DNA from 3 places in the Neobacillus sp. SRL179 genome. Region 1 is predicted to be linked to each of the others. Evidence: riboswitches for the same ligand, from Rfam matches in the RefSeq annotation. Region 1 holds a riboswitch; each other region holds the start of a gene.
The links. A riboswitch is a leader RNA that binds a small molecule or an ion and turns the genes downstream of it on or off. The one in region 1 is predicted to bind cyclic di-GMP.

Region 1 (7,626 bases):
GTGGTCTTTCAATCGTTTCATTCTAACGGAACGGCTTTAGCTGCTAGTAAAGGGGAGCAGACCCCAATGCCAAAGGTGACAGTCCAACAGGTTTTCTCCGAAGTCATCGGGTTAGTCCAGAATCAAGCGAGTCTCAAAAAGGCATCTGAGTTCATTGAAGCAAAATTTTCGTTAACCCCTGAAAAGCTTGGTGATATTGATGTGCAGTTGTCGATTCATAAAGGGCAAGTGACAGCCCACTTTTCGGCTGAAACATTGCTTGGTAAAGAATCATTAGAATCGCAGATGTCTTTACTGCGTTCATCCTTGCAGCAGCAAGGACTTCAGGTCGATAAACTGGAGATATCCTTAAGCGGCGGACACGGGTTGCAGCATTCTTTTTCACAGCAGGAGGAAAAATCGCGGCAGGAACAATCACAGCAACGGTTTGCGAAAAAGAAAATCAATGTCGATGATTTTTATCAAACGCATTCGATTATTGATGACTACAAACACACTGGAACGCAAAACACGATCAATATACTCGCTTAAAAAGGGGATACCAAGATGAACTCGATTAATTCCATAAATATGACAACAGCGAACACAAAACAAACCAAGCAGCAGAACCAGATGGATAAAGACCTTTTCCTTCAAATCTTAACAACACAACTGCAAAACCAAGATCCAACCCAGCCCATGGAAGATCGCGAGATGATTGCGCAAATGGCGCAGTTTAGCACGCTGGAACAAATTTCAAATTTAAATCAAGCCTTTAATCAATTTATTAGCAGCCAACAGCTAGATATTAGCCGGTATTCTACGATGATCAACAAAGAAGTTTCCTGGGCCGATGAAATAACAGGCCAGTCCGAAAGTGGTGTTGTCAAAGGAATTATCCAAAACAATAATCAACTCTATTATCAAGTGGATGACCAAGATGTTCCTGTGGGAATGATTCATTCAGCTAAAGATATATCTACACAAAATTAAGATCAATCAGGAGGGTAACTAAATGCTACGTTCATTAAATTCAAGTGTATCGGGAATGAAAGGGTTCCAAAATAAATTAGATGTGATCGGTAACAATATTGCCAATGTGAATACGGTCGGATTCAAGAAAAGCCGGATTATGTTCCAAGATGTGCTCAGTCAAACGGTACGCAGCAGTTCAACTCCAAGTGGTAATTCAGGGGGGACTAATCCTGTCCAAATTGGCCTAGGTGTAAAAACAGCCTCTGTTGATACGATTCAGACACCGGGAAGTCCGACAACAACAAACCTTTCTTCTGATTTATATATGGATGGCAATGGGTTCTTCGTTGTTCAAACCGACAGCGGTTCGAAATATATGACGCGAGCAGGAAACTTTGACAGGGATGCGAATGGTGACCTCGTAACCCCGCAAGGATATAAGGTTCTCGGCTTTAATGCTGCGACAGACGTAGTGGAGCCGATTAACATTGATTCCAATCAGTATGTTTCCTACACGATTGATTTTAATGGAGTTGTAAGAGGGATAGCGGCAAATGGGACGACAACTGATATTGCTACAATCGGTACTGCGCTTGTATCCAATCCTGCCGGGTTGAAAAAAGTAGGCGGATCAATGTATGAATTAACAGGGAATGCTGATCGTGAAACCAATATCGATAATCTGATCAGTAAACGCCAAGATAATAATGCCGGCCAAATCGTCTCCGGTCAGCTTGAAATGTCCAATGTTGATCTTTCAGAAGAAATTACAGAAATGATTATTGCCCAGCGTGGTTTTCAAGCAAACGCTAAGGTTATTACAGTTTCAGACTCTATTTTAGAGGAACTTGTGAATTTAAAACGTTAATAGATTCATAGGGACATTTAATTAACTCTAGACCATCATTAAATCAAAGTGTTAGTATTTAAGGGGAAAGTTAACTACTTCTACGTTCCACTTTCCCTTTGAATGATTTTACGGCGGTGAGGAAAACACGATGAAACTTTATGAAAATAGCAATGACGTAAAAGTTTATGATTTTAAAAAAGCACTGCGGTTGTCCATGGAGCAAGTACGTGTCTTAACACGCATTCATGATAACTTTGCCTACCAGCTGGCATCCGCCATTTCCACGCAATTAAGGACGATTGTTCAAGTGGACGTGTTGTCCGTTAACCAGATGATCTATGAAGAGTTTATTAAACAACTTCCACCGTTCACCATTTTGAATATCTTTGAGACCCCGGAAAAGGGCCGCATGATTATGGAATTAAAGTCCCAGATGGCTTTTGCGATTATTGACCGGTTATTAGGCAGCCGGGATCTGCCTGCTTTCACTGAAGAAAAAACAACCTTAACCCAAATCGAAAATAAAATTCTCCATAAACTATTTGAAGGCTTCGTGGAAAATTTACAAAAATCATGGAAAGATTTAATGAATGTGAATTTAAAGGTGGTTGAAATTGAGACCAATCCCCAGTTTTTACAAGTAGCGATTCCCAATGAAACGGTGATTGTGATTGCTTTTAATATAAAAATTGGTGAAATATCGGAATTAATGCATATTTGCATTCCTTATATTATTTTAGAGCCATTTCTGCCCAAATTGTCGTCCTATCAATTGTTTTCAAACCGCAATAAAACCAATAGTCCAGAGGAATCCAATTTATTAAAATCAAAGCTGCAGGAGCTTGAAATTCCGGTAATCGTTGAACTAGGCCGTTCAAATGTTACGATTGAGGAATTTTTAGCGTTGAGTGTGGGTGATATCGTTCAGCTCGAGCAGCTATATGAGGAACCATTAAAAGCGATGGTTGGGAAAGACGTCAAATTCTTAGTCAAACCAGGTGTGAAAAAGACGCGTCTAGCAGCAGAAATCGAAACTGTTTTTGAAAAAGAGGGTAAAAAAGATGAGTCATGATGGGAAAATCTCACAAGAAGAATTAGCGGCATTACTAGGGGACACGAAAGAAGAAACAAAACCGTTTTTATTTAAGGATTTAGAAGAAAAACCCCCTAAAAAGGACAATGAGGAATCCGTCAATATGGATCTCTTGATGGATATTAATTTAGAAATAGTCGTTGAATTAGGGAGAACCAAAAAGAAAATAAATGAAATTTTAGAGCTTTCACAAGGTTCGATTATTGAATTGGACCGTGTCTCAGGTGAGCCGGTCGACCTCTTAATCAACGGAAAAGTAGTCGCCAAAGGTGAAGTCGTTGTCATTGACGAGTATTTTGGTATTCGGGTAACAGAAATTGTGAATAAGACAATTAACTAGTAAAAAGAAGGGCTGATTCCGCGAGAATCAGCCCTTCTTTTCATTCAACGCTTCTTCCGAAAATGTCGTTAACCATAGTAGATACTTTAAATGGTTCGGGGGATGGCAGGATGATCACAAACAATCTTCGTTTTTCTGGTTTGGCATCAGGAATCGATACCGAAACACTTGTTAAAAAATTAATGGACGCGGAAAAGGCACAACTAAATAAAGTTTTCCAAAATAAAACCAAGACAGAATGGAAAGTAGATGCCTATCGAGAGGTGAATACGAAATTCCTGGATTTACGTACTTCAATGGAAAGTCTTCGATTAGAGTCTACTTTTACCAAAAGTAAACTGACTTCATCAGATAGCAGTAAGGTAGACGTAACGCTGGCAGGCATACCGAGCAGAAGTGAGTATGTTATTTCGGCTGCCACACCGTATCAGCCGGGGACACCTTCTTCAGTAAAATTCGCTTCCACAACACTTCCCAGTGAAACAAGTGAATTAGGAGCTGGAAACGGATTTCAATTTAGCTTGAATGGAGAAACAATTGACCTGACCGCACAGGATTCGATCCGCAGCTCCATTTCAAAAATCAATGCTTTAGCTGCTAAAACAGGAGTGACAGCCAGCTATTCCAGTGGTGACCAGGCGATTGTGTTTACTTCTAAAGATGCAGCGACAACTATTAACATTGCGAATCTATCAAACCCTTCGAATATACTAAATCTGGCAGCTGGCACGGTCAATGAGACGCAGAATGACTTTCCGGCAGGAAACCTAAGTGGTGCCACTGGAAATTCAGCCGTAAAGGCCGTCGACGGTCAGGTAACCATTAACGGAACGACCCTAACGTATAAGAATAATCAGCTGACCTATGACGGGATTACGTTTACCATCAAAAACGACATCCCACCGGGTAGCAATGTCACGATTACGAAAAAGACAGATGTGGACTCGATCTTCGATACAATTAAAGGGTTTGTCGATAAATATAACGAGACCATCAAGACGCTTCACGATAAGGTGGGGGAAAAGCGGTATAAAGATTATGCCCCCTTGTTAGATGATCAGAAAACAGACATGAAGGACAAAGAAATTGAACTATGGGAAGAAAAGGCTAAGAGCGGGTTATTGCAAAGTGACCGAATCATTTCATCGGCCTTAGATAAATTACGCACCACCTTGTACTCGAATGTTCGTGATGTGGATTCGACAAAAATGAATAGTCAATTCGATTCGCTTGCTGAAATCGGGATTACCTCCAGTTCTAATTATAAAGAAAATGGGAAACTGGTTATTGATGAAACGAAGCTGCGAGCGGCAATTGAAAACAATCCCAATGAAGTGTCGTTATTATTTTCTAAAAAATACGATACCGCAAGCTCATCAAATAACACAGCAACTAATAAAGACGAATTTGCCAATAGCGGGATTGGCTGGAGGCTGTATGATCAACTGAATGAGACGATGAAGGAAATTTCCAAAACAGCTGGTACGTCCAATGATACTGTCCTTGGCAAATCATTAAGCCAGCTGGACACACAAATCGATTCCTGGCAGAAGCGATTACAAACGAAAGAAGATTATTATTGGAAGCAGTTCACGGCTATGGAGCAAGCCATTCAGAAATCTAATACCCAGAGCAGCTGGTTAACGCAGCAAATGGGCGGGTGATGATCACCATGTATGAACAAAAAGAGGCATTACTCCAGTCCTATTGCCAGCTTACAATGAAACTAGTAAACGAAATGAATTCGGACGAGACAGACCATATCCAGGCCTTACTGGACGCGAGACAAACCTGCATTGAGAAGGTAAACCAAATGGATCGAACCGCCGGACGAATTCTCTTAAATGCGGCCATTAAGGAACAGCTGTTACAACTGGTTCCTTTGGAAGAAAAGGTGAAGGAGATGTTACAGGGAGAGCAGCAAAAGGTAATCTATCAGCTCCAGGCGTTAAAAAAGGAAAAAAAGATTAAACAGTATGGGGAACCTGCCTATGGTTCCACTGGGGTTTTTTATGACAAAAGAAAATAGGGAAAAGGGGAAGATTATGTCACTTAAGAATCCGTACCAAGCATATGAGAATAATCAAGTACTATATGCCAAAGGGGAAGAACTGACACTGCTTTTATATAAAGGTGCCATTAAATTCATTGAACAGGCCAAACTAGCAATTGAAAAAAATGATCTGCCGCGAGCTAACGATCGCATTATTAGGGCTCAGAACATCATTAGTGAATTAATGGTGACCCTTAATATGGATATCGAAATCTCGAAGTCCCTGCTTCTCCTTTATGACTATTTAAAGCAAAGACTAATCGAAGCGAATATGAAAAAAGAGGTAGAAACTTTAAATGAAGTCCAAGCTATGCTGGCAGAACTGCTAGGAACTTGGGCAGAAGCGATGAAAGCTGTTAGACCTACTTAACAAGTGAATTTTTTGTTAAGTAGGTCTTTTTTCATTTTTTCCCCATTGTAATATTTGTAAGCGCAATGTAATATAATAGTATTGGTAAATTTTCGACCAATATCACCACAAAACGACATTTACAATCCGATAAAGGCAAACCTGGGGAAATCCAGTGACGCAAAGCTATAGGGGCTACGATCATGATGATCATGCCAGCCAGTTACCGAAGAGTTATAGTTTAATTTACTATGGACTATTCTTCGGAATAGTCTTTTTTTTGCTCGAAAAATGGATAAATTTACCAGTATGAAAAGGAGGTTATTTATGCTTCAAAACATTTCTGTTCTAAAGCAGGCATTGGATGCTTCTGTGCTAAGACATAATGCCATTTCTAATAATCTAGCAAATGTCAATACCCCCAATTATAAGCCGCAAAAAGTAGTTTTTGAGGAACTTCTTAAAGGAGAATTAGCTAACACTTCTTTTGAAGGAAAGCGTTCAAATGAAAAGCATATACCAATCGGAAATACAGCAACTAGAGCCTTCATTACCGAGCAGCCGGTTGTGATGCAAAATAGTGGGAATGGTGTGGATGTCGATTCTGAAATGACGGATTTGACAACCAACTCGATTTGGTATCAAACACTGAGCTATCAGCTTGGTGAAGAATTTAATCTATTAAAAACAGCGATAAAGTCAAGGTAGGGGATCGACATGTCCATGTTTCAACCACTAAATATTAGTTCTTCTGCATTAACCGCCGGGCGCCTGAAAATGGATATTATTTCTTCCAATATTGCCAATGCGACGACAACAAGAGGGAAATTGGTAAATGGGGAATGGGTACCATATCGAAGGAAGATGGTTGAGGTGGAACCAAAAGGATCAGCTCCGTTTAGTCAATATTTACAAAATGAAATGGGAGCAAATGGTGTAAAGGTCACAAAGATTGTTGAAGACCAGACACCTTTTAATCCGGTTTATGACCCAGCCAATCCCGATGCAAATACTGATGGGTACGTCATGATGCCAAACGTTGATATCACCAAAGAAATGGTCGACCTAATGAGTGCTTCACGAGCATATGAAGCCAACGTTACCGCATTTAATGTAGGAAAAACGATGTCGTTAAAGGCTTTAGATATTGGTAGATAAGGAGTTTTGCCATAATGAAAATTGATTCATTGTTAACTAACCCAGCCTCATTTTTGGATAAGCGTCCAATAGTTAATCCGGTTTCACCTGCGAAGACATCTTTTTCTGCCATGTTGGGAGAAGCTTTGCAAAGCGCTAACAATACCATTGTTCAATCAGAGAACATGTCTGAAAAAATTGCCACAGGGGAAATCAAGAATATTCATGATGTCACGATTGCTGCCCAAAAGGCAGAAATTGCTCTCCAGCTGACCACCCAAGTAAGAGATAAAGTAGTGGAATCCTATCAAGAAATCATGAGAATGCAAGTATAATGAACTGCTTAGTTTTAACACGAAAGCTGGTGAACTATGACTTATGAAAGAAAAAATTGCTGATGTTAGGGAAAAAATCGTTCAGTTTTGGAAGAATACCAGCAAGAAAAGTAAATTCTTCTACATTGGTACCTTTTTGGCGTTAATCGCGGTTTTTTGCTTTGTTTTTTTCTATCTATTAAAACCGAATTATGTACCACTTTATACTAATACTTTAAGCCAGAAAGAAATCGGTGAGATTAAAGGAGTTTTAGAAAAACAAGGGTTCACAGACTATAAGATTGCCAATAATGGTACACAAATTCTTGTTCCAAAAGAGTCTGCTCCCGACTTAATTGTCAATTTAGCCTCTGAAGGATTGCCCAAAAGCGGTCCGATTAGTTTTACAGAACAAACCCAGAACCTGAAGTTTGGCGTAACACAACAGGAATTAGACGTCATCGAACGAGAAACGATTCAGAAACAATTAGCGAATTTAATGACCAAGATTAGCGGTGTAAAAGGTGCCGAGGTTA
Region 2 (7,626 bases), 1.9 Mb from region 1:
TTGCTAGAAGTCCTTTGGACGTTCTCCTTCATAGTCTCACGAGTATGCTTGTCCAATAAACTGATAGCACCACCTGCTAAAGCTCCAAGCAGAATACCCTTCCAAAATTGATTTTTCCTCGTCATCTTAACCTCTCCTTTATGTAACGTAATATCATAAATGTCGATATAAGAAAATAATACCATTAAATATATTACCATTTATTTTGCTTTATCAAACATTTCTATATAGGTTTGCTAGTTCACTTTCCTCCATTTCTTTGGGTAAACTATATATTGACAGATACTTTTTAACATGAAAAGATGGAATCATTACTTTCGAAAAGGGTGACCAAGATGAATTTGTCAGAAAAATCCGTGGAAAATGTTGAATACATGATTGAACAAATTAAGGGAAAGTTAAAGGTCCTTAACCTTGGAGCCATTAAACCATCTCACTTTGATGAAGAGATGTATGAAGAACTAAAGGAAATTTACGATTTAGTGCAAAAAAAGAATTCCTTTAGTCCTAATGAAATGCAGGCATTGGTTGAAGAGCTAGGAAATCTTAGAAAAAGATAAAAAACAAAAACCCGGTCATTCCAAGGAATGACCGGGTTTTCGTTTTATTTTTGCTCAGTAAGGATGATGGGGCCATCCTTTGTAACTGCTAGTGTGTGCTCATATTGTGCTGAGTTTTTACCATCGATCGTTCTTGCAGTCCAACCATTATCATCCATTTTTGTTTGATAACGGCCGATATTTACCATCGGTTCAATTGTAAATACCATACCTTCTTTAATTCTTGCCCCTTTTCCTGGCAACCCATAGTGAGGTACATCTGGTTTCTCGTGCATCACTGTACCAATACCATGGCCGATAAAGTCACGTACAACAGAAAGACCTTCACTTTCCACATAGGTTTGAATGGCGTGGCCAATATCTCCAATTCGATTACCCACTACTGCTTGTTCTATCCCTTTATATAGAGCTTCTTTAGTCACTTTTAATAAATGCTCGTTTTCCTCAGAAATCTCACCGACTGCATAGGACCAAGCCGAATCAGCCAATGCCCCATTGTATCTAACAACCATATCTATTGTGACAATGTCACCTTCTTTTAATGGTTCCTTCCTTGGAAAACCATGGCAAATTTCGTCATTGATACTCGCGCAAGTAGCATATTCATACCCTCTATAACCGACTTGTTCAGGTATTGCATTATTTTTTCGTAAAAAATCATTGACGAACAATTCAATATCCCATGTAGTGATTCCTGGTTTTATTAATTTTGCAATTTCTTTATGACAAGCAGCAAGAACTTTGCCGGCCTCATTCATGGCTTCAATTTCACGTTGTGATTTTAAGACAATCATTTGTTTCCCTACCTTTAGCATATATTTATATTTATCTTTATATAATACTGAGCATTAAACCTTCTGTTACGCATTTCCTTTACATTCTGTTTGCAGCACTCTTTAATATTAACTCTATCTTCCGTTTTTTTCAAAAAACAATCATGAGTGCCCTAAATGTTCATTTTTTTGTAATATTACCTCGTTCTTTATATGGTACTTTTTCATTCATTTTGGTAGAATGAACATATAAATTAATCCCCCTTTTTTCGAAGAGGGAGAGTTATTCCGGAAAATTAAAAAATAATTAGGTGTGTGAGACTCAATGATCGGTGACCGCGTTAAAAAATTTCGCTCAGAAAAGAAAATGTCACTATCCGAACTGGCTGAACAAGCAGGGGTTGCTAAATCCTATTTAAGTTCACTTGAAAGGAACTTACAAAAAAATCCTTCTATCCAGTTTCTCGAAAAAATAGCTGCTGTCTTAAATCTCCCTGTCGAACATTTGATTCATGAACAAATTGATCGGGATGAATTAGATACTGATTGGATGAATCTTGTAAAAGAGGCTATGAATTCTGGTGTTTCCAAGGATCAATTTCGCGATTTCCTAGAATTTAATAAGTGGCGTAATAATAATCAAACGAATGACAACTAAGTTGAATATGATAAAAAAAGCATTCTACAAAATTTGACAGATTTTGTAGAATGCTTTTCTTTTCTATTTTAGTATGTACTTGATGGTTCTTCATGACTATCACGTGTAAGGAAATCTCGAACATCTTCAATTGATAGTCCAATTTGCCTTGCCTCTAATATGAGCGTTATCCATTCCTGATCGATTACATCCACTTCTCTTTCTGTAATAACCATTTTTCTCACTCCCAAAATACATTCGTATTCCAGGTAGCCCGGCCACCATAGCAAATACCCCTCGCCTTAGATCCTCGGCTTTGCGTCCCTGCTTTTCAACAGGTTTGCCTTTTTCTGCCTCCCATACAACTTGAGCCACCAATTGCTTTATTCCCATTATCTACTAGGTCCAAATACTTAATCCTTTAACGATACCTCCATTATATATAGTCCTTTTATAACAGGGTGTTAGATTTTGTCATTTATATTAATTTTCTAACTGCTTTTTATTACATTTTTTTCCAAGATTCTACATATCATTTTAACTGAATATTCAAAATAGTTGTTATTGAAATTTGTCTATTTGATGACAATTAACATATAATGTAAACAATATACGCGAACACCTAATGTTGTAAATTAATTTCTATCGTGAGGGGGAGAGTAATGACTGTCATTCATGTTTTAAATTTTTCTATTCCTATTGCTTTCATTGTTTTTGCAGGTTATTTTCTAGACAGAATGTGCAAACCTGGAAAACAAGAAGAAAAAGCTGGAGATGAATGAGATTTCCCACAAATCAACCAGCTTTTATTCCTTTTTAGGTCATTTTATTTCGAACCTTCAACTCATAATTTTTAAAAATAGAGGAATTTGTTTTCACACCCCGTTTTGACATCAACCGGTTAAATCGAAGCAGTTTTTCATTTAACTTATTTTGAAGATTTACCTTTTCAACATTGTCATCACATTTTTTGATTAAATCCTCTATGCTCATCATTTCTTGGCGCAAACGTCCTTCTTCCTTCGTGTAACCGGCATTTTTCATTACTTTATAGGCCATCCGCAATTCCTCAGGAATTCCGGACAAATCCTCCAGCTGCAATGGTTTCCCCAATCCAGGAAGATGATCAAATTCACCTTCTTCATAAGCCTTTTTTATCCGATCCTCTGAGATTAAATGGAAAAGATCCAATTTGCGGCCCCCTTTTTAACCATATTTGTTTTATTATATCAATTTCTTCTCTCTAGATGAATTGATAATCAACTACCAAGTGATATTTTAGTGTGTGGATGGGAATGCTACTTACGAAGACGAAAGGAGTGTTAACCATGGCACGCGGAGAACATTTTGAACACAAGAAAAAAAATCATCCTGGTGATTTTCCTGAGGACAGTCTTACGGAAAAGCATGTAAAAGAAGCGATTGGGGATGAAGAATTAATTGTAACCCAAGAAGCTTTTAAAAATAGAGTCGAAAATGAAGAAGAGCAGCGGGTTGATACAGGACGTTGGCTTCCAAATCATATGAAGTAAAAGGCGTGAATTTTCACGCCTTTATTTTCTTGTTCTCTCCTTATTGCACACTTATATTCTTGATTAATTGGTGAATTTCGATGGTCTTTAACCAGTTCGCTGCTACTTCAATATCATTTGCGAAAACACGGTCTTTGCTGATGGTTGGCACTTGTTCCCTGCCTTTTTCATAAAGCAGCTTTGTCTTACTAGCCATTTGATCTACTCCGCGAATTTCCACTGCCTGCATTGCACATATTAATTCAATAGCGAGGACTCTTCTTACATTTTGGATAATTTGGTAGGCATGCCTGGATGCGATTGTACCCATGCTGACATGGTCTTCTTGGTTTGCTGATGATGGAATCGAATCCACACTAGCTGGATGTGCCAGAGTTTTATTTTCAGATACAAGAGCAGCCGCTGCGTATTGCATAATCATCGCTCCTGATTGCAAACCTGGCTGTGGGCTTAAAAATGGCGGCAAGTCATTTAGCTGTGGATTGACTAATCTTTCAATTCGTCTTTCCGAAATATTTGCTAGTTCAGCCATCGCAATCTTCATAAAATCCATTGCAAATGCAATGGGCTGACCATGGAAATTACCGCCAGAAATAACCTTTTCTCCATCATCAAAAATTAATGGATTATCGGTTGCTGCATTCATTTCTATCTCTAACTTTTCTCTAACATAATCTAGTACCTGCCAAGACGCACCATGCACTTGGGGAATACACCGTAATGAATAGGCATCCTGGACTCTTAACTCACCTTGTTGTGAGGTTAATAAGCTATCGCTTAAGTAGTCACGGATTCGCGCTGCAGTTTCTATTTGCTGTTTATAGCCCCTTGCAATATGGACCTCCTCGCTAAAGGCATCGATGATCCCATTCAACCCCTCCATTGTCATCGCAGCAATTAATTCACCCTCATAAGCCAGTTGTTCTGCTTCTAAATAACCGACCACACCCATAGCTGTCATGGCTTGCGTGCCATTAATTAGAGCTAGCCCTTCCTTGGCTTCTAGTGTGACGGGGAGAATTCCTTCTTGTTTAAATGCTGTCATTGAGTCGATACGATTTCCTTTATAAAACACCTCGCCTTCCCCAATTAAAACCAAAGCAAGATGGGATAGTGGTGCAAGGTCCCCGCTAGCTCCAAGTGATCCTTGCTGTGGAATCACGGGGATAATGTCCTTATTTACAATATCCAATAATTTTTCAATCACGAGAGGTCTTATTCCTGAATAACCCTTCAATAAGGCATTAGCCCGAAGAAGGACCATTGCTTTGGCGACAACTTCTGGAAAGGGTTCCCCTACCCCACAGGCATGGGAACGAATCAAATTTAACTGCAAGTCTTGAACATGTGCTTTATCAATTAATACATCACTAAATTTCCCAAATCCAGTTGTAATTCCATAAACCACCCTTGATTCAGAAACAATTCTTTCCACTGCATTCCTGCTCTTAAGTACGGCCTCTATACTTGTTTCTGAAGCTTGAACCTTTTCTTTTCGATATAAAACTGCTTTCATTTGCTCTAAAGTTAAACTGCTGCCTGTTAAGGTGATCATAATGCCACTCCTCTACCAATTTAGTACAATAAAGAAAGAGGCTGGAATCCTCATCAATTCAGATTTGGATTCCAGCCTCTTTTATGGTTATAAATAAATGATGACTCTTAATATGGGGATGTCCCATGGGTATCATTCCATTCTAAAAACTATCTTATCAATAATTATTGTATGTGAAAAAATCTTTGTCTGTCAATTTGATTTTCCCAAATTTTAGCATCATAAGATTTATTTTAGATTTAACTTCTTTAAAGCATCCGCCAATGCTGTATTAATTGGCTCTTCTTCCTTACTTTGATTCTTCAGATACTTTTGGACCGTCCGTTTATCCACCTTACCGGCAGATTCCTTTTTGCGCCGTGCTTCGAAAGCAGATAGTTTCTCACGATGTCCACATTTACATGCAAAGATTTGTCCTTCGCCTTCACCGCGCAGTTCTAATTTTTTATGGCATTGCGGACAGCGCGCATTTGTGACGCGTGAGACATTTTTGCGATGTCCACATTCACGATCTTGACAAACAAGCATTTTACCTTTTTTGCCGTTTACTTCGAGCATTGGTTTTCCACAGTCTGGACAATTTTTCGCTGAAATGTTGTCGTGCTTGTATTTTTTACTGCTTGACTTTATTTCAGCTACAATTTCCTTGGTATACCTCTTCATTTCACCGATAAACACTTCTTTTTTCAACTTGCCATGAGCAATTTGGTCGAGCTTTTGCTCCCATTCAGCTGTCAATAATGGAGACTTAAGTTCTTCAGGAACTAACTCCAGCAATTGACGGCCCTTAGAAGTAAGATGAATGTCTTTGCCGCGCTTTTCGATTAAAAATGAATTAAATAGCTTGTCAATTATATCAGCCCGTGTCGCCACTGTCCCTAAACCACCCGTTGATTTTAAGGTATCGGCAAGCTGTTTATCCTTAGTTTCCATATACTTCACTGGATTTTCCATTGCTGATAAAAGACTCGCTTCTGTAAATCGTGCCTGTGGTTTTGTTTGACCGGATGTTTGTGCGATTAGATTTACGTTTAATGTATCGCCTTTTTCAATCCGCGGAAAAATCTGTTCTTTTAGGTCATCATTTTCATCTTCGTCTTCCAAGTGATTATTGTAAACTTCTTTCCAGCCAATCGATAAAATTGTTTTTCCTCTAGCGACAAAGTTTTCTTCGCCGATTTTCGCCCGAAGTGTTAATTGTTCATACTCAAATGCGGGGAATAAGACAGCCAGGAACCGTTTTACAACTAAATCATAGATTTTCCGTTCCTTATCTGTAAAAGCTGAAAAGTTCACGTATCCTTCAGTTGGAATGATGGCATGGTGATCAGACACTTTGCTATCATCTACAAATGATTTCGAAGCCTTAATTGGCTTTTTTAAGATTTTATTTGTCAGTAAACGATATTCACCAACACCGCACGCTTTTAGACGCTCTGGAATGGTAGGAACAATATCTGATGAGATAAAGCGTGAATCTGTCCGGGGGTACGTTAACACTTTATGCTGCTCATATAGCTTTTGCATAATATTCAGCGTCTCTTTAGCCGAGTAACCAAATATTTTATTGGCATCACGCTGTAATTCTGTTAAATCATAAAGTCCTGGAGAAAATGACTTCTTCGGCTTCCTTTCAATCTCTGTTACAACAGCATTTTTTGTACCCAATTTTTTCACTACCGCGTCTACGTTCTCTTTATTAAAGCTGCGATTATTCCCTTTTGCATCCTGCCAGGTGAGCTTTAATTTATCGGTTGTCTGTGCCTCAATGCCGTAATAGGTTTGGGGTTTAAAGTTTTTGATTTCTTCCTCACGTGCTGCAATGATGGCTACAGTAGGAGTTTGTACGCGGCCACAGTTGAGTTGTGCGTTGAATCGTGTTGTTAACGCTCTGGTTGCATTAAGACCGATATACCAGTCAGCTTCGGAGCGGGCTACAGCCGAAGCATAAAGGTTTTCGTATGCTTTTCCCGGTTTCAAAGACCTAAATCCATCTTTAATCGCCTTATCCGTAACTGAAGAAATCCATAACCGTTTTATAGGTTTGTTTATCTTCGCTTTAGCAATGACCCAGCGGGCAACTAATTCACCTTCCCGCCCCGCATCAGTAGCAATTATAATCTCCCCTACATCAGAACGAAGTAATTGGCTTTTTACCGAATGAAACTGCTTTCCTGTTTGCTTAATAACGACAAGCTTTAACTCGTTAGGTAACATTGGTAAGTCTTCCAGTTTCCATGTTTTATATTTATCATCATACATCTCAGGATCGGCAAGTGTAACTAAATGTCCAAGCGCCCATGTTACTATATATTTATCTCCTTCTAAAAAGCCATTTCCTTTTTTATGGCAATTTAATACTCGTGCAATATCTCGAGCAACAGAAGGTTTTTCAGCTAAAACTAAACTTTTTTTCACTTTATAAAAACATCCTTTCGGGTTACCCATTGAATTATAATCATAGCACAAAACCTAATATAATTCAGTTTCACAGAGACCTTTAAATAGTAAACCTCTTTTTAATAGTAGGAAAAAATGAGATGTCCCTGCACTTCAGATTCTTAATCTT
Region 3 (7,626 bases), 2.0 Mb from region 1:
GGACATGATTATATAAAGTCACATGCAATTTCCTCTGATACCGTAAAACCAGTCATAAACCATGATCAACTAAAAATAACGATTGAGGAAAATAAGCATATTATCGAAGATAGGTACCAATACCAAAATAAACTAATGAATGCCATTACCAAAGGGGACCAAGTAGAGGTCCATAATTTACAAGATTCCATGACAGATGCATTTATTGATTTCTCCGATCGAGTACCTGGAAGTCCGATCAGATCCTCCAAAAATATGGCATTTGTATCAAATACTTTGTACAGAGTTGCTGCAGAAAGAAGTGGGGTCCATCCTGTTTACCTTCACAATATTTCTGAAAGATTTGCGATACTAATTGAAAGGTCAACTACTATTCCAAGTTTGAAAAAGTTAATGGTATTAATGGCAAATGAATATTGTGATCTTGTGAGAACATTTTCTACCGGTCATTATAGCCCGATTGTGAAAAAGGCGGTAGAATTTATTCTAATGAATTTAGGACATCCAATTACGCTTCATTCAATTGCGAAACAAATACACGTTAACCCTTCTCACCTTTCACGGAAATTTAAAGAAGATACTAGGATGAACATAACAGAGTTTATTAATCAAAAAAGAGTTGAAGAAGCAAAGTTATATTTGCAAAGAGGGGATATATCCATTACAGATATTGCCTTTATGGTAGGATTTAATGATTTAAATTACTTCAGCAAAGTATTTAAAAAATGTACCTCTGTAACCCCTTCCCAATACGCTAAAAAGAGAAATTTGTAAGATAACTGTTCTTCAAATCTAGCTTAAAATTAGTTAAATGATTCAAACTCTCTTTGAAGTGTTTCAGTAATAACAGTTGAACCATTGCTCAACACTTCTTAATATTTGAATAGTTAGAATATTCTTTACTAATCGTTCTAAAAATGTTACAATTTTTACCGGGAGGTGAAATAAATATGGCTCGCTCTAAAGAATTTGATGAAGCCAAGGTCTTGCAAAAAGCGATGGTGCTCTTTTGGCGAAATGGATATGAAAAAACGTCGATACAGGATCTAGTCGACCATTTGAACATACACCGCCGAAGTATTTATGATACTTATGGTGATAAACAGACGTTGTTTCTACGAGCATTACAACTCTTCGAAGAAACCACTCAAAAAAGAATGAAACAACAAATTAAACCTCTACCTTCAGTCAAGTTGGCGCTCAGAAGATTATTTGAAATGGCGGTTCTTTCAAATGAAGAAAAACCCCCAGGATGTTTCATTGTAAATACAGCAGTAGAATTATCCCTGCATGACCAAGAAATTGCAGACAGAATTAATAAAAGCTTTTGTAAGACAGAATCATTTATATTCGAACTTCTAGTCCAGGGACAAATGATTGGGGAATTATCCTCCCAACTTGCCCCAGAAAAGTTAGCTCCTTCTATTCATAATTCACTCATTGGGTTACGAGTATTATCGAAAACAACCCATGATCAAGAGAAACTTCAATCCATCATTGATTCAACTTTAGCTGTACTAGACTAATTTTTTAGAATGAATGTTCTAAAATTTTAAATCAAACTTTAAGAAAGTTATTTATTTTTAGAAGGAGGATGAAAAGGATGAAACATTTAGAGGTTTTGAAGAAAATGGCGAAGGGTGAGATCCCAGGCCCCCCTGTTGCACGTTCGTTAGGTTTTCACGTAACAGATGTGGAGGAAGGCAGGGTTGTGATTGAGATGGATGCTACAGAGAGATTACACAATCCGATGGGTACGCTGCATGGAGGAATTTTATGCGACATAGCCGATGCCGCAATGGGCTTTGCATTTGCTTCTACATTAGCTGATGATGAACTTTTTACTACGATGGAAATTAAACTGAACTTCCTTAAACCCATTTTTAAATCCAAACTTCGAGCTGAGGGAAGATTAATTAAAAAAGGCAAATCCGTTGGATTGCTGGAATGTCATGTATACGATGAAAAAGAAAGTCTCGTCGCACATTCTACCAGTTCATGTATGATTTTGAAGGGAAACTCCACTGGAAAAAGAGCAAAAATCGAATAATAGAGCAACGTGAATGCAAGCTTCGTTATTATAAGTAAAGGTGGGATCAAATGCCCTCTATTCAAACGGCTTCTTCCAAAAAGGAAAGCACCGTGCTCTTACAAGAAAAAAAACTCATACTACTATGGAGTTTCACCACTTTGGTTGTGGTAATGAATACAACCATGTTTAATGTTGCACTACCCTTTATTCTTACAGAATTTTCCTTAAGTTCATCGATGGCCTCGTGGCTGGTATCAGGCTATTCCATTATGTTTGCCATTTCAACATTAACATTTGGCCGGCTATCCGATTTTGTTCCCCTCTCAAGACTTTTATTCCTTGGTATTTGTTTATTAGGAATAGCATCGGTCATCGGTTTCTTTTCCACCCATTTTTATCTCTTATTGGGAGCTCGAATTCTTCAAGCCGCTGGAGCAGGAGCCGTTATGGGGTTAAGTATGATTATGGCTGGGCGGTATATCCCTGTATCAAGGCGTGGAAAAGCAATGGCCATTATTGCTTCTGCTGCCTCTTTGGCTTTTGGGTTAGGCCCTGTATTAGGGGGATTGATCACTCAATACTTAGGATGGAATTATCTTTTCGTTATCACTATTCTTTCTGTCCTGTCTATTCCGTTTTTTCTAAATTTATTGCCTCATGAGGTAATTAAAAAAGGCCGTTTCGATATATACGGTGCTATTCTTACAGGATTTAGTGTAACAGGTCTGTTACTTTTTCTATCAACATTTTCGTATGGGATTTTATTAGGAACATTCGCCCTTTTGGCGGTATGGTGGAAGTATCTAAATAAGACGGAAGAACCGTTTATTCCGCCCATCCTCCTCAGAAATAAGCAATACACGAAGCTCCTTTTTATTAATTGTTCCGCATTTTTCATCAACTTTTCAAATCTGTTTTTAATGCCCATTATTCTCACCACATTATTTGAAAAGGAACCAGCCGAGTTAGGATTGATTATATTTCCAGGAGCTTTTATCGCCGTGGTTGCAGGTCAATTTATAGGAAGATTTATAGACCGTTTTGGGAATGCACCCTTAATCATGTTCGGGCAATTAATGCTATTATGTGCCTCCATCCTATTTGCATGGTTCTCTACTGTCCATCCCTATTTCATTCTTTTTATCTATATGTTCGCAAGTGTGGGCTTTACAGCCATTTCATCGAGTATTTCGAACGAGATCACAAGGATATTGCCGATCACACAACTTGGTTCAGGGATAGGAATCGCCCAATTATTGCAATTTTTCGCTGCCGGGTTTGGCGTGACCATTTCTGGATTATTCCTAACCATTCAAGAAGGGTTAACCTTGGAAATGGTGTATCGAAATATATTTATTTGCTTCTCATTTGTTATCATGGTAGCTGGCATCATATACGGCTCATATCTTCATAGAGCTAGGTTAACCCAGCAGATTAATCCCTAATTTGTGGTTATTAAGCACTCTTTTCGAGTGCTATTTTATTTTCAAACAAACTAATTGAATATTAACTACCCCTTTAAAAAGTAATTATTCTCAGGATATACCAAATGTCTTTTTGTAAATAATAAGATTGTTAAAACCTACATTCAAGGAGGACTTTTATGCAACAGGACCATCAAGCTAAAAAGAATTTAGATTCAATAATAAAACCAGAATATGCAGGAACTGATGCCCAAAATGTAAAACAACAAATTCAAAAAGATGTAAGCGAAGGACAAGGTGCCATGACTTCCCGAGAGGCAGGAGCCATGCGGGATTAAAAACCACTCAAAGTGGTTTTTTATTTTTCAATTAAGTAACTTTTTTTGACATGTTAAAACACCACATGTGTCAGGGATTGTTGGGTTTTCTTGCAAAAAAAAACTTGGAAATTATCCAAGTTCGATTACTACTTATTTTTGCTGAAAATCCCCAGAGAATTGCTTTGTAACGGCTTTTACTTCCTCAATCTTATCTGGTTTTAAAAAGTTCATCATTTTAGGAATAAACTGTTCAATATCTTCTTTTGTAAAGGCATCTGCGTCTTGCTTCCGAAAGTTTTCTTCAAGTAATTCTCTTGCTTCCTCAACTTTATCCTCTTTCACTCTTTGTAAAATAAAACTTAAAAACATCTCTTGTCCTTTTTTATCCATTTGCATTTTTAGTACCTCCTAAAAAATATCTGCCCTATCTATGTAGTATACTAAAAAGATGACTTTAAAATCCAGCCATTGGAATACCTGCCAAACTATTTACTCCTTATCCTACTAACAATAACTGAAAGATACCTATGCCTTTACAATTCATCAAGAATGTATTACTATAATAAAGCATTTTAAATCATACTAATCATATAGGATATAGAGGTGAAAGAAATTGTCTCAATCAGTTGTTAGCACGAAACCGTTGAATCATAAATCACATTCAACCACTTTAGTAACAAATCTTAGCCCCATGCAAAAGGGATTGGTAGCTGTCGGAATAGTTATCTCTCTTATTCTATTATTTGCTATTGTGCATTCATCCAATTGGATTCAAGGCAGCCTATTCATTATAGGCTTATTATTAGGGGCAACATTGCTTTACGCACGCTTCGGATTTACGTCTGCTTTTCGGAGACTGGTTTCAGTAGGAAATGTCCAGGGACTCCAGGCACATATGCTGATGTTTGCTGTCTCAACCACATTATTTGCTATTATCCTAAGTACTGGCTTTAGCTTTACCGGTATGGAACCAAAAGGATATGTTTCCCCTGTTGGCATTAGCGTTATACTTGGGGCTTTCCTTTTTGGAATAGGCATGCAGCTTGGAAATGGCTGTGCATCTGGAACCTTATATAATTTGGGCGGCGGCTCATCTTCCATGATCCTCACGCTGATCGCCTTTATTGCGGGTTCAACTCTTGGAGCCTACAACTTGCCATTTTGGAATAGTACGCCTGCCCTCCCGCCTATTTCTTTAGCAGAAACGACTGGTCTGGGTTATTTGGGAGCTTGGCTTATTCAAATGGTTGCCTTTATCGCTATCTATTTGATTACCATTCAAATTGCGAAAAAGAAAAACCCGCCCATGATGAAACCACTACCGACCACGACTGGTTGGAAAAAGGTTTTACGTGGATCATGGCCATTATTTACGGCTGCCATTGTTTTAGCAGTACTAAATGCAGTAGTCCTTACTGTTCGCGGAACTCCATGGGGTATCACTTCTGCCTTTGCTCTATGGGGTGGAAAATTCCTTGATACAGTTGGGGTCAATGTTTCCAGCTGGGGTTATTTTGCCGGACCAAATGGACAGGCACTTAAAAGCACAGTCCTAGCGGATTCAACAAGTGTGTTAAACTTCGGAATCGTATTGGGAGCCTTTATTGCAGCTTCTTTCCAAGGTACTTTTAAGCCGAAAAAAATAAAAGCAGGGGTAGCCGGTGCGGCTATTCTTGGAGGCTTATTAATGGGATATGGTTCTCGTCTTGCATTCGGCTGTAACATTGGAGCCTATTTCGGCGGTATCTCTTCCTTTAGCCTTCACGGATGGGTTTGGGCCATCATGGCTATGCTTGGAACATTCGTTGCCTTGTATATCCGTCCATTATTTGGGTTAAAGGTTCCATCATCAAAAGACACATTCTGTTAAATATAAAAAAGCTTGCAGAGTAGTTTCTGCAAGCCTTTTTTATATTTATTCTGCCAATTTTTAATCCTTATCTTAAAAACCCTTTACTTAATCGAAAAAGGCCTTTCTTATTGTCATACCACTCTAATGCAACCAAAAATAACCTTCTTTCCCATAATTCTGTTTCAAATGATTTTAAATTACTTTCAAATTTCTCCAGTAAGGCAGTAACATATAGCTCAACTAAATTTTCATCACTTAAATTTTTTACATCAATATAACTTTCTTGTTCACAAGCGAGAGTAGCTTCCATTGTACACCCCTAAAATATGTTCTATTTTAGGCAACTCAGCCGTCATAGTTGATCACCTTAGACCTGGAGCTTTGCGTCCCAATCTTTCGAATGGTTTGCCTTTTTCTAATGAATAAATTATTTTATTATTAAAATAATATTACATTTTTTTAAATTAATTGACAACAGGAAACGCTCAAATTTTTACAATAAAATAAATAAATGTTACTTTTTCCTGCCAATGTAAAGCAAGGGACTTGAGATCCCCAAAATATAGGGGTCTGTAGCTTTTCTACTTCAAATCTTCAATTGTATTGATATCCATATACTTTGGAACAACCAGTCCATTTCTCGTTCCATGAAGATTGGGTCCAAGATCAACAATATCGTTTTTATATTGTTGGTAAAATTCTTTATGTGTACTTGGAAGCCAACCAGCCACCATGCCGTCGACACTGCCGTTAGCTACACCGGCAAACATTGGCCCCACCTCAACTTGGCTCAATTTTACCTTATAGCCATTCTGCTCTAGGACCTTTCCAATCACATTCGTACTAGCAATTTCGGTGTCCCAAGCAACATAGACAAGATTCACGCTTTCTCCATTTCCTGCCTGCGCACCTTTTGTCCATAATCCCACTTTATCTCCGTTCGCCTTGATCCACTTTACCGCTGCATCATCTGGATCCGTTCCCTCTTTAATGTCCAGCATTACTTTTTCTATATCCTCAGGTTTCCAAGAAAATTGATCGAGGATGGTGTAGGCCCCCGGTACATCCTGTTCGAGACCTTTTCTTACGATAGTATGAATATCTTCTTCCGTTCCATATGACTTCTTCGGGTCTTTTAAGAATTTCAAATCGTATGTGGAAAACATCCAATGTGGTGCCCACCCGGTAACTATGTTTGGTTTTTTATTCTTATAGGCCTTGTCCAATTCTGCCGCCATGGCAGCGGATGATCCTTCCTGCAGCTTCCACGCCTCCAGCTGATAATCTTTAAAGGCTTTTTTCGTTTGTGACATGATTCCTGCACCTGGCTCAATCCCAATAATTTGATAATCAACTTGGGCTCCCATGCCATTTTTATTCTGATTCTTTGGTGTTTCTTTTGTCATTCCAGTCACAACAGCCGTTACTATAATAAGAAGTCCTACAATGGAAAAGACGATTTTTTTACTCACTATATTTTCATAAGCTGGTTTTCGTAAATTTTGCGATATTCGGTCAAGGATCACTGCGATGAACACAATCGATAATCCTGCTTCAAAACCACGGCCTACATCTATTTGACTAACGGCTCTGTAAACATCCGCCCCTAATCCTGGCGCTCCCACTAGTGAAGCTGTGACCACCATGGATAATGCAAGCATAATACTTTGGTTTACCCCTGCCATAATAGTTGGCATTGCAATTGGCAGTTGCACCTTAAACAGTTTTTGACTGTTATTGGAACCAAAGGCATCAGCTGCCTCTATTAAATCTTTCGGAACCTCCTTAATACCAAGGTTGGTCATTCGAATGATGGGTGCAATCGCGAAAATAAATGAGGCAATTATTCCTGGTACAACCCCAATGCCAAAAAATAAAATGGAAGGAATTAAATAAACAAATGCCGGCATAGTCTGCATAAAGTCCAATATCGGCGTTACGATTCTATGTACCGTTTTTCTTTGGGCACACCAGATTCCAACAGGTATCCCAACAATG

Region 2: it holds a riboswitch for cyclic di-GMP, as region 1 does, so the genes downstream of both, AC4E8C_RS05170 (anti-repressor SinI family protein) here and flgB (flagellar basal body rod protein FlgB) in region 1, are expected to answer to the same signal.
Region 3: it holds a riboswitch for cyclic di-GMP, as region 1 does, so the genes downstream of both, AC4E8C_RS10870 (hypothetical protein) here and flgB (flagellar basal body rod protein FlgB) in region 1, are expected to answer to the same signal.

What each region holds. Positions count from the first base shown of each region.
Region 1 is NZ_OZ481792.1:4,215,781-4,223,406, reverse strand. Features, by position in the region: gene AC4E8C_RS20795 (flagellar hook-length control protein FliK) at 1-531, shown strand, start outside; gene AC4E8C_RS20790 (flagellar hook capping FlgD N-terminal domain-containing protein) at 547-972, shown strand; gene AC4E8C_RS20785 (flagellar hook-basal body complex protein) at 995-1,822, shown strand; gene fliM (flagellar motor switch protein FliM) at 1,953-2,876, shown strand; gene fliN (flagellar motor switch protein FliN) at 2,866-3,237, shown strand; gene fliD (flagellar filament capping protein FliD) at 3,348-4,901, shown strand; gene AC4E8C_RS20765 (hypothetical protein) at 4,910-5,266, shown strand; gene fliS (flagellar export chaperone FliS) at 5,250-5,660, shown strand; cyclic di-GMP riboswitch class I at 5,785-5,870, shown strand; gene flgB (flagellar basal body rod protein FlgB) at 5,967-6,347, shown strand; gene flgC (flagellar basal body rod protein FlgC) at 6,357-6,797, shown strand; gene fliE (flagellar hook-basal body complex protein FliE) at 6,812-7,111, shown strand; gene fliF (flagellar basal-body MS-ring/collar protein FliF) at 7,155-7,626, shown strand, end outside.
Region 2 is NZ_OZ481792.1:1,050,350-1,057,975, reverse strand. Features, by position in the region: gene AC4E8C_RS05190 (YtxH domain-containing protein) at 1-125, opposite strand, end outside; gene AC4E8C_RS05185 (DUF1128 domain-containing protein) at 336-560, shown strand; gene map (type I methionyl aminopeptidase) at 605-1,354, opposite strand; gene AC4E8C_RS05175 (helix-turn-helix domain-containing protein) at 1,659-1,991, shown strand; gene AC4E8C_RS05170 (anti-repressor SinI family protein) at 2,060-2,206, opposite strand; cyclic di-GMP riboswitch class I at 2,236-2,325, opposite strand; gene AC4E8C_RS05165 (DnaJ family domain-containing protein) at 2,787-3,161, opposite strand; gene AC4E8C_RS05160 (hypothetical protein) at 3,299-3,502, shown strand; gene hutH (histidine ammonia-lyase) at 3,543-5,057, opposite strand; gene AC4E8C_RS05150 (DNA topoisomerase III) at 5,286-7,475, opposite strand.
Region 3 is NZ_OZ481792.1:2,194,268-2,201,893, reverse strand. Features, by position in the region: gene AC4E8C_RS10905 (helix-turn-helix transcriptional regulator) at 1-774, shown strand, start outside; gene AC4E8C_RS10900 (TetR/AcrR family transcriptional regulator) at 951-1,526, shown strand; gene AC4E8C_RS10895 (PaaI family thioesterase) at 1,604-2,050, shown strand; gene AC4E8C_RS10890 (MFS transporter) at 2,101-3,477, shown strand; gene AC4E8C_RS10885 (hypothetical protein) at 3,636-3,794, shown strand; gene AC4E8C_RS10880 (hypothetical protein) at 3,927-4,172, opposite strand; gene AC4E8C_RS10875 (YeeE/YedE family protein) at 4,468-5,646, shown strand; gene AC4E8C_RS10870 (hypothetical protein) at 5,714-5,938, opposite strand; cyclic di-GMP riboswitch class I at 5,965-6,048, opposite strand; gene AC4E8C_RS10865 (glycine betaine ABC transporter substrate-binding protein) at 6,210-7,626, opposite strand, start outside.